Regions from separate parts of the Roseixanthobacter psychrophilus genome, predicted to be linked through region 4. Evidence: riboswitches for the same ligand, from Rfam matches in the RefSeq annotation. Region 4 holds a riboswitch; each other region holds the start of a gene.

Region 1 (2,192 bases), on a different contig from region 4:
GCATGCGCGGCCTCAACGAATTGCGGGTGAAGGAAAGCGACCGACTGGCCGCGGTGGCCGACGGCCTCGCCGCCTGCGGCGTACCCCATGAGATCCTTGGCGACGATCTGCTGGTAACCGGCCTCGGCCCCGATGGTGTCGTCGGCGGGGGGCCGGTGGCCACCCATATGGATCATCGCATTGCCATGGCCTTCCTCGTCATGGGCTTTGCTGCGCGAGACGGCGTGAGGGTGGACGACATGCGCTTCATCGCCACCTCCTTCCCCACCTTCGTGCCCATGATGGGCGACCTCGGCGCCGTGCTGAAATGAGCGCCGCCATGATCATTGCCATCGACGGTCCGGCGGCATCCGGAAAGGGCACCCTTGGCCGGCGCATCGCGGCCACCCTTGGCCTGCCCCATCTCGATACGGGCCTGCTCTATCGGGCGGTGGCGGCCCGCTGCCTCTCCGATGGCACGCTGGACGACGAATTGGCGAGCGCCGATGCCGCGCGCACCCTCGACCTGCGCAGCCTCGACCCGGAACAGCTTCGCACCGGCGAACTGGGCGAGGCGGCGTCTGTGGTGGCGGCCCGGCCGGCGGTGCGCAGCGCGCTGCTGGAGCTTCAGCGGCGCTTCGCCGAGCAGCCCGGCGGCGCGGTGCTGGACGGGCGCGACATCGGCACGGTGATCTGTCCGCATGCGCGGGTGAAACTGTTCGTCACGGCCACGCCCGACGTGCGCGCCACCCGCCGCCACCGTGAACTGCTGGAGCGGAAGTGCGACATCGCCTTCGAGGACGTTCTGGCGGACATCCGCAAGCGCGACGAACGCGATTCGCACCGCGCGACCGCACCGCTGGTTATGGCCGCGGATGCCGTCCTGCTGGACACCACCCACCTCGGCGTCGAGGACGTGCTGGCGGCGGCACTTGAAATCGTCGCCGCAAAGAAGGCCGGGGAACACGCCGAGGCGCAGCAGGGCGAAAGCTGAGACGGCGCACAGGGGTCCGATGCGGTTCATTGACTTCGGGCCTGACCGGTTCTTAAGTGTCGGCGTCGATGGTCCCGGTTCGAGCGGCTTGCTGCTTCCGCCGGGTGAAAAGGGAATGCGGTCGCGCACGGGTTTTCCGGACGATAGCCGCAGCTGCCCCCGCAACTGTAGGCGGTGAGTTCCGGCCGAAAAGCCACTGGAGAAGGGCGCTAGCGCCCCTTCCGGGAAGGCGGCCGCGAACGGCGATCCGCGAGCCAGGAGACCTGCCACCGACAGGAGCGCGTACCGGGCGGGGTGCCCTGGCATGGCGATTCTCTCTGAGGCACGCGCCGAGCGGGCCGCTCGCACCCATGGATACGCGGCGTGGAGCGACCTTCCAACGACGATGCACCTTTCGCGGCGGGCGACACGACGGCGCGAAGCGGCACGCCCGCCGACGGGCCGACCCGCGATTCCCTGCGCGTCGCCTGCGTTCCGGCCGTGACCCTGTTCGTCTGCACCACCTGCAAGCTTACCGGCGCCGATCCGCAAACCGAGCCGGCCGGCGCGGCCCTGGCACGGGACGCGATCCGCGCCGTGGCAACGGGCGGGGACCCCGCCATCGCCGTGAAAGAGGTGCGCTGCCTTTCCAACTGCAAGCGCGCGCTTTCCGCAGCGCTGGTGCGCACCGGCGGCTGGTCCTACGTGTTCGGCGATCTCACCCCCGACAGCGCCGCCGACCTGCTCACCGGCGCGACCCTCTTCGCGACCTCCACCGACGGCATCCTGCCCTGGCGCGGACGCCCCGACAGCCTCAAGCGCGGCATGATTGCCCGCATTCCTCCCATGAGCTTCTCCGAGGACCAGCGATGACCTCTCTCGCCCGCATTCCCTGCACCATCGTTACCGGCTTCCTCGGCGCGGGGAAGACGACCCTGATCCGCCACATCCTGGAAAATGCCGGGGGCAAGCGCCTCGCGGTGATCGTCAACGAATTCGGCGACGTGGGCATCGACGGCGAGATTTTGAAGGGCTGCGGCATCGAGAGCTGCCCGGAGGACAATATCGTCGAGCTGGCCAATGGCTGCCTGTGCTGCACGGTGGCCGACGATTTCGTGCCGGCGCTGGACCTCATCTTGTCCCGCACGCCGCGCGTGGACCACATCCTGATCGAGACCTCCGGCCTCGCCTTGCCAAAGCCCCTGGTGCAGGCGTTCCAATGGCCCGCCATCAAGAGCCG
Region 2 (2,192 bases), on a different contig from region 4:
GCATTGTTGGACATATTCTGCGGCTTGAACGGCCGCACGCGCAGCCCGCGATTGGCAAAGGCGCGCGCAAGGCCGGCGACCAGCAGGCTCTTGCCCACGTCCGAACCGGTTCCCTGAAACATCAAGGCTTTTGCGGTCATCAGAATTCGATGCCGGCCTGCGCCTTCACGCCGGCGGAGAAATGATGCTTCACCAATCCCATTTCGGTCACAAGGTCGGCCGCTTCCAGAAGTTCAGGCTTCGCGTTGCGCCCGGTGACCACGATGTGCAGGTCAGGCCTGCGGGCCTTCAGGGTCGCCACCACATCGGCGAGATCGAGATAGCCATAGCGCAGGGCAATGTTCAGTTCGTCCAACACGATGAGGGATAGCGTCTCATCCGCCATCAGCGCGCGGGCCTGGTCGAAGGCACGCCCGGCCGCTGCCGTGTCGCGGGCGAGATCCTGGGTCTCCCAGGTGAAGCCTTCCCCCATGGTGTGCCATTGCATGCGCTCGCCGAACGCGGCGAAGGCGTCTTTTTCCCCAGTATGCCAGGCGCCCTTGATGAACTGGACAACCCCCACTTTCCGGCCATAGCCCAGCATCCGCAGGGCAAGGCCGAAGGCGGCGGTGCTCTTGCCTTTGCCGGGACCGGTGTGGACGATGAGAAGACCTTTTTCGAGCGTCTTTTCCGCCACCTCCGCATCCTGCACGGCCTTGCGCTTCGCCATCTTCTCCTTGTGGCGGGCGGCCTGTGCGTCGTCGATGCCGGCTGGGTCTGACTCATCGCTCATCGAGCGTGCCTTTCACTGTCATCGGCAGGCCGGCGACCATGAAGATCACTTCATGGGCCAGTGTCGCCATGCGTTGATTGAGCTGGCCGGCGGCGTCGCGAAACCGGCGGGCGAGCGCGTTGTCCGGGACGATACCGAGGCCGACCTCGTTGGCCACCAGTACGGTGAGACCCCTGCGCGCACGCACCGCCGCGACGAGCCGCTCTTCTTCTGCCGCGAGATCATGGTCCGCCAGCATATGGTTCGTCAGCCACAGGGTGAGGCAGTCGAGCAAAAGAGGCATTTCGGGCGGGAGTTCCCCCAGCAGGCGGTGCGCATCGAATGGCGCGTCATGGGCGTGCCAGCGCGCGTCGCGCCGGGCCTGATGCAGGCTGATCCGCTGCGTCATCTCGGCATCGAACGCTTGAGCGGTGGCGACATAGGCATAGGGGGGGGGCATCATCTCCACGCGCCGCTCGGCGTAGCCGCTCTTGCCCGAGCGCGCGCCCCCGAGCACCAGCACGAGGCGTCCGGCCGATGGCGATGAGGTCTTGGTCATCGACGACGCGGATGTCCGGCGGCCGTCGCCGGACAGATGCCAGCTGCCGCTGCGCCGGACCAACAGCGGGCGTGTACCGGACAAGCATGTGGGTGCAGAGCGACCATCAGCATCTCCCTGACCCTCCCACCGAGGGCCGGATTAGACCCGTCTTGCGGGCAGAAACGTCCTCGGCAGGTCTCCTGGCTTGCGGATCAACGCTCCCCCGCCCTTCCCGAGGCAGGCCTCAGTGGTTCGCAGGTTTGCTTTCCGCCGACAGTTGCGGGGGCAGCCGCGGCATTGAAGGCATAGCCTTCGCACCGCGTTCCCTTTTCATCCCTAAGGAACCGACGACACAGCGACTATAGGGCGGCTGCCGCGCACGGCAATCGCTCGCGGCAGATGCGAACGGAATTTCGTAGGTCAGCTTCGCGCCCTAGCCACCAAGGTGGAGGTGGATTGGCCGGGCGTCACATCGGCCAGCACCAGCTTGCCGCCATTGGCGATCACAACATCAGCGCCGACCACATCTTCAGGCCGATAATCGGCGCCCTTGACCAGGACGTCCGGCAGCAAGGCTGTGATGATCTCAAGAGGCGTGTCCTCGTCGAACAACACCACGAGATCGACACAGCGCATGGCGCCGATGACCCGTGCGCGCGCGTTTTCATCCTGGAGCGGCCGGGTCGGTCCCTTCAGACGACGGACTGAAGCGTCCGTGTTGAGCGCCACCACCAGCCGATCGCCCTGCGCCGCTGCAGTCTCCAGCATGCCCACATGGCCGGGATGCAGCAGGTCGAAGCAGCCATTTGTGAACACAATGCGGGCGCCGCTCGCCCGCCAGCGGTTGAGAATGGCACGGGCCTCATCCCAAGTGACCTGGGCGCCAGCCGACTCAACCTG
Region 3 (2,192 bases), on a different contig from region 4:
TTCCGCCTTGCCTCCTCAAAGGGCGGGGACCTCTCCGATGGCGATCTCAAGGGCAAGCCATTCGCCATCTTCTTCGGCTTCACCCGCTGCCCGGAAGTGTGCCCGACCACCTTGTGGGACATGTCGGAATCGCTCCACCGGCTGGGCGCGCAGGCGCAAGACCTGACGGTGGTGTTCGTCTCGCTCGACCCGGAGCGGGACACGCCGCAGACGCTGGCAAGCTACATCCAGTCCTTCGATCCGCGAATCATCGGCCTTTCGGGGCCGCCGGCTCAGATCGCGGCGCTGGCCAAGGCTTACCGGGTGTTCTGGCGCAAGGTCCCGACCAGCGATGGCGACTACACCCTCGACCACACCGCCGTGGTGTATCTGATGGATCGCCAGGGGCATTATGCCGGGATCATCGGCTACAAGGAGGATGAGGCCGCGCGGGATGAGAAGTTGCGCCAACTCCTGGCAATGCCGGGAGCTGCGGGATGAACGCGTCCTCCTCCTCGGTGCTGCGCGACCTTGGCACCACCTTCGTCTCCGGCGCGGCGGCGGGCTGCCTGCTGATGGGCGGCATTAAGCTGTTCGACCTCGATGTTGCCCGTGCGTTGCTGGACGTGAGCGGCGACGGCATCGATCTGCGCGACACCGCGGCCGTGAGCTGGATCTTCGGCCAGATGGCGATCCTGATCCGCTTCGTCGTTCCAGGACTTTTGCACCTGTGACGCTGGCGCGGGGCGAGGGCCTGACACGACACCCTTGCCCCGCTTCCCTCCATACGAACCGGGAGGCTCTTATGGGCACCGTCCCCCTCAAGATCGTCCTGAAGCCGCGCGGGCGCATCATCCCCGTCGTCCAGGAAAGCATGGACAGCGCGGACATCTTCCGCGTCGGCCGCACCATCATGATCCGGCACGGCGATCAGGCTTACCAATTGCGCCTGACGGCCCAAAACAAACTCATCCTCACCAAATAGCGCACGGCGCCGCGCATCTGCGCCCTTGACAGCGGCTGCGGGTTGTCCGCTGCTGCACGAGCGAATGGTTTTCGGACGAGGCACGGCGACGCGCTTCGGACGATATGGGAACGGGGGAACGGCTGACCGCCGCGAGCCCCGACCGCCCCCGCGACTGTGAGCGGCGAGTGGCCTGCCGGGATGCCACTGGACCTACCCTTCGGGGAGGCCTGGGAAGGCGGAAGGTTGCGACGACCCGCGAGTCAGGAGACCGGCCAGGCGCAGCATGTGTTCAATCTCACGCCGTCGGGTGAGACGGTAAAGGAGCCTTCTATGCATATCGAACCCGGCCTCGTGGATCCCGGCAAGATCTGGCTGAGCTATGTGACCGCCGCCGGTGCCCTCGGCTATACGATGAAGCTGGCGGCCGGAACCGTGCGCGAACGCGGCCCGCTCTCGCTGATCGCGCGCAGTGCGGCATGCACCGCCCTCGTCTTCTCGTTCTTCGAAATTCTCCCGCATTATCCGGTCGGCGTTTCCGAGGTCCATCTGATCCTCGGCTCGACCTTGTTCCTGATCTTCGGGGCCGCCCCGGCAGCCATCGGCCTTGCCCTCGGCCTGCTGGTCCAGGGCCTGTTCTTCGCGCCGTTCGACCTGCCGCAATACGGCATGAATGTCACGACCCTGCTGGTGCCGCTGTTCGCGCTCGCCGTGCTGGCCCCCAAGGTCCTGGCACCCAACACGCCCTATGTGGAGCTGAAGTATCGTCAGGCCCTGGCGCTTTCGACCACCTATCAGGCCGGAATCGTCGTCTGGGTGGCGTTCTGGGCGCTCTACGGCCAGGGCTTCACGGTGGCGAACGCTTCCTCCATCGCCACGTTCGGCGGCGCCTACATGCTGGTGATCATTGTCGAGCCGCTGATCGATCTTGCCGTGCTCGCGGCAGCCAAGGCCCTGCACGGTCTCAAGGGCAGCGCGCTGCTCGAGCGGCGCCTCTACGACCCGGCCTGAACCACGGGTTCCCACCAACGGCCGTCCGGTCGACGTGATCCAAGGACATGAGCGGCGCCCCCCGCCGCTCATGTCGCCGCCCACTCGGCCGGCGAGATTCGAGCGAAGCAGGAGCGCCAGCAGCGATCTTGCCGACGGTTCGGCTCGCGTCAGGAAAACGCGACTGAACGACGAGAGAGAGGGTTTCCCTGCGTCCCTGAAAACGGGGAAACGCCCTAGAGCTTCGCCAGGATCGAAC
Region 4 (2,192 bases):
CCTGTCGTCACCGCCGCGGTGCTGTTCACCATCTGGCGGCGGCTGTGGACCGGGCGCGACGCCGAGACCTTCGTGCTGGCGATCCTCGTGTTTCTCCTGGGCTTCGCAGGGCTCGTGGTCAGCCTCTTCCCCTATGTGGTGCCGCGGCACGTGACCATCTGGGACGGCATCGCGGACACCTCCACCGTGATCTTCGCCGCCACCGGGGTGGTCATCGTCCTGCCCATCGTCCTCGCCTATCAGGCGCATGCCTATTGGGTGTTCCGGGGCAAGGTCCGCCATGTCGGCGGATATGGCGCAGCCTTGGGCAGCAACGCCGGCCCGAGCCCCAGATAGCCCTTGCGATGCTTCCCCTAGGGAGTCGCGCCGGACCTAGGGGGCAACCAAATCACAGTGAAAATAGACCCCGGCACAAAATATGGCCATGGATGTTGGTAGCGTATCAACATTTAGTGCGGAACGACCCTTTTTGCGGATCATCCCCGACAGCGGCGGTTGACGGCCCGCAGCCTGCCCTCTAGCGTTACGGTGACGGTTCCCCAACGGGATCAAAAGGGAACGCGGTGAGACGGGCGCCTGAAAGGGAGCCCGGCGATGCCGCGGCTGCCCCCGCAACTGTAAGCGGCGAGTTCTTCGTCATCAGCCACTGGGCTTCGGCCTGGGAAGGCGACGAGTTGAACACTGACCCGCGAGCCAGGAGACCTGCCGTCAGCCGTGGTCACGCGCGAGCACATTGGGCGGGGTGTCCTGATGGTGGTTGATCCAGGCGGCTCCCGGGCCGTGGGGAGGCCTCGTTCGCGGTGACGGACCACTCGTCCCGCTGAGGCATTTATGCTTTCCGTCCCCGCTTTTCCCTCTCGCGGCGCCGCGCGCGCCGTCGGCAGATCCGTATTCGCAGCTTTGCTGCTTTCGTCCGCCTCCGGGGTGGCCCATGCCCAGTCGGCGGCCCCCGCCGATGGCGCGTCGCAATCCATCGACCTGCCCGAGGTCGTGGTCAGCGCCACCGGCATCCCGACCCCGGCCAATCAGATCGCCTCGTCCGTCAGCGTCGTCACGTCCGAGGACATCGAGCGCCAGCAATTGCGCACCGTGCCGCAGGTGCTGCAATCGCTGCCCGGCCTCAATGTGGTGCAGACCGGCGGGCCTGGCGGGCAGACCTCGGTATTCATCCGCGGCACCAATTCCAACCATGTGAAGGTGCTGGTGGACGGCATCGATGCCGGCAATCCCTCCACCCCGAACGGCGCCTTCGACTTCGGCCAATTGCTCGCCACCGACCTTGCCCGCATCGAGGTGCTGCGCGGCCCACAGAGCGGCCTCTATGGTTCGGACGCCATCGGCGGCGTGATCTCCATCACCACCAAGAAGGGCGAAGGGCCGCCGAAAGTCTTCGGCTATGTGGAAGGCGGCGCGCTCGGCACGTTCAACCAGGCGGCGGCGTTGAGCGGGTCGACGGAGAAGGTCGCCTATTCGTTCAACGTCACCCATTTCTCCTCGACCGACATCGCGGTGACGCCGCCCGGCCTCGTGCCGCCCGGCTATCCCATCAACCCCAATGCCTATGACAATTGGACCTATTCGACCCGTCTCGATTTTCAGTTGAGCGATGCGCTCGCGGTCAATTTCGTCGCCCGCTACATCGACAGCCAGCTCGCCTATTCCCCGGATGTCTATCCCCCGCCGCTCTATGAGGGACTTCCCGCCGCCGAGCGCTCCACCAGCCTCGCGAGCATGTTCTTCACCAAGGGCGAAGGTGTGTGGACCACGCTGGACGGCGCGCTGAACACCACGTTCGGGGTCAGCGCCATGACCTCGTCCAACCCCACCACGGGACCGAACACCTCGGTGAACGGCCAATATGACGGCGACCGGCAAACCTATTATCTACGCTCGAACCTCGCCTTCGCGCCGGGGCAGAATTTGCTGGTGGGCGTCGAGCGGCGCAACGAGGCCATGACGTCCTCCACGCAATATACCGATCTCTCCGCCAATACCGGCGATACTGGCGCCTATGCGGAACTTCAGGGCAAGCTCGGCGATCGCTTCTTCGGCGCCGCCAACATCCGCTTCGACAGCGACGATACGTTCGGCGACCATTCCACCTTCCGCCTCGCACCCGGCTTCCTCATTCCCGAGACCGGCACCACGCTGAAGGGCAGCTATGGCACCGGCTTCAAGGCGCCCTCGCTGTA

Evidence for each region. Region 4 has a riboswitch for cobalamin ahead of V5F77_RS14770 (TonB-dependent receptor plug domain-containing protein). Riboswitches for the same ligand answer to the same signal wherever they lie in the genome.
Region 1: another riboswitch for cobalamin. It lies ahead of V5F77_RS14470 (DUF1636 family protein); the one in region 4 lies ahead of V5F77_RS14770 (TonB-dependent receptor plug domain-containing protein).
Region 2: another riboswitch for cobalamin. It lies ahead of cobU (bifunctional adenosylcobinamide kinase/adenosylcobinamide-phosphate guanylyltransferase); the one in region 4 lies ahead of V5F77_RS14770 (TonB-dependent receptor plug domain-containing protein).
Region 3: another riboswitch for cobalamin. It lies ahead of V5F77_RS06440 (energy-coupling factor ABC transporter permease); the one in region 4 lies ahead of V5F77_RS14770 (TonB-dependent receptor plug domain-containing protein).

The regions. Positions count from the first base shown of each region.
Region 1 is NZ_JBAFWT010000014.1:106,473-108,664, reverse strand. Features, by position in the region: gene aroA (3-phosphoshikimate 1-carboxyvinyltransferase) at 1-311, shown strand, start outside; gene cmk ((d)CMP kinase) at 320-973, shown strand; cobalamin riboswitch at 1,026-1,258, shown strand; gene V5F77_RS14470 (DUF1636 family protein) at 1,337-1,825, shown strand; gene cobW (cobalamin biosynthesis protein CobW) at 1,822-2,192, shown strand, end outside.
Region 2 is NZ_JBAFWT010000006.1:224,588-226,779, reverse strand. Features, by position in the region: gene V5F77_RS09105 (cobyric acid synthase) at 1-140, opposite strand, end outside; gene cobO (cob(I)yrinic acid a,c-diamide adenosyltransferase) at 140-772, opposite strand; gene cobU (bifunctional adenosylcobinamide kinase/adenosylcobinamide-phosphate guanylyltransferase) at 762-1,310, opposite strand; cobalamin riboswitch at 1,466-1,656, opposite strand; gene rfaE1 (D-glycero-beta-D-manno-heptose-7-phosphate kinase) at 1,713-2,192, opposite strand, start outside.
Region 3 is NZ_JBAFWT010000004.1:180,787-182,978, reverse strand. Features, by position in the region: gene V5F77_RS06455 (SCO family protein) at 1-480, shown strand, start outside; gene V5F77_RS06450 (hypothetical protein) at 477-713, shown strand; gene V5F77_RS06445 (hemin uptake protein HemP) at 785-964, shown strand; cobalamin riboswitch at 1,013-1,237, shown strand; gene V5F77_RS06440 (energy-coupling factor ABC transporter permease) at 1,277-1,954, shown strand; gene lldD (FMN-dependent L-lactate dehydrogenase LldD) at 2,170-2,192, opposite strand, start outside.
Region 4 is NZ_JBAFWT010000015.1:45,106-47,297, forward strand. Features, by position in the region: gene cydB (cytochrome d ubiquinol oxidase subunit II) at 1-336, shown strand, start outside; cobalamin riboswitch at 517-724, shown strand; gene V5F77_RS14770 (TonB-dependent receptor plug domain-containing protein) at 832-2,192, shown strand, end outside.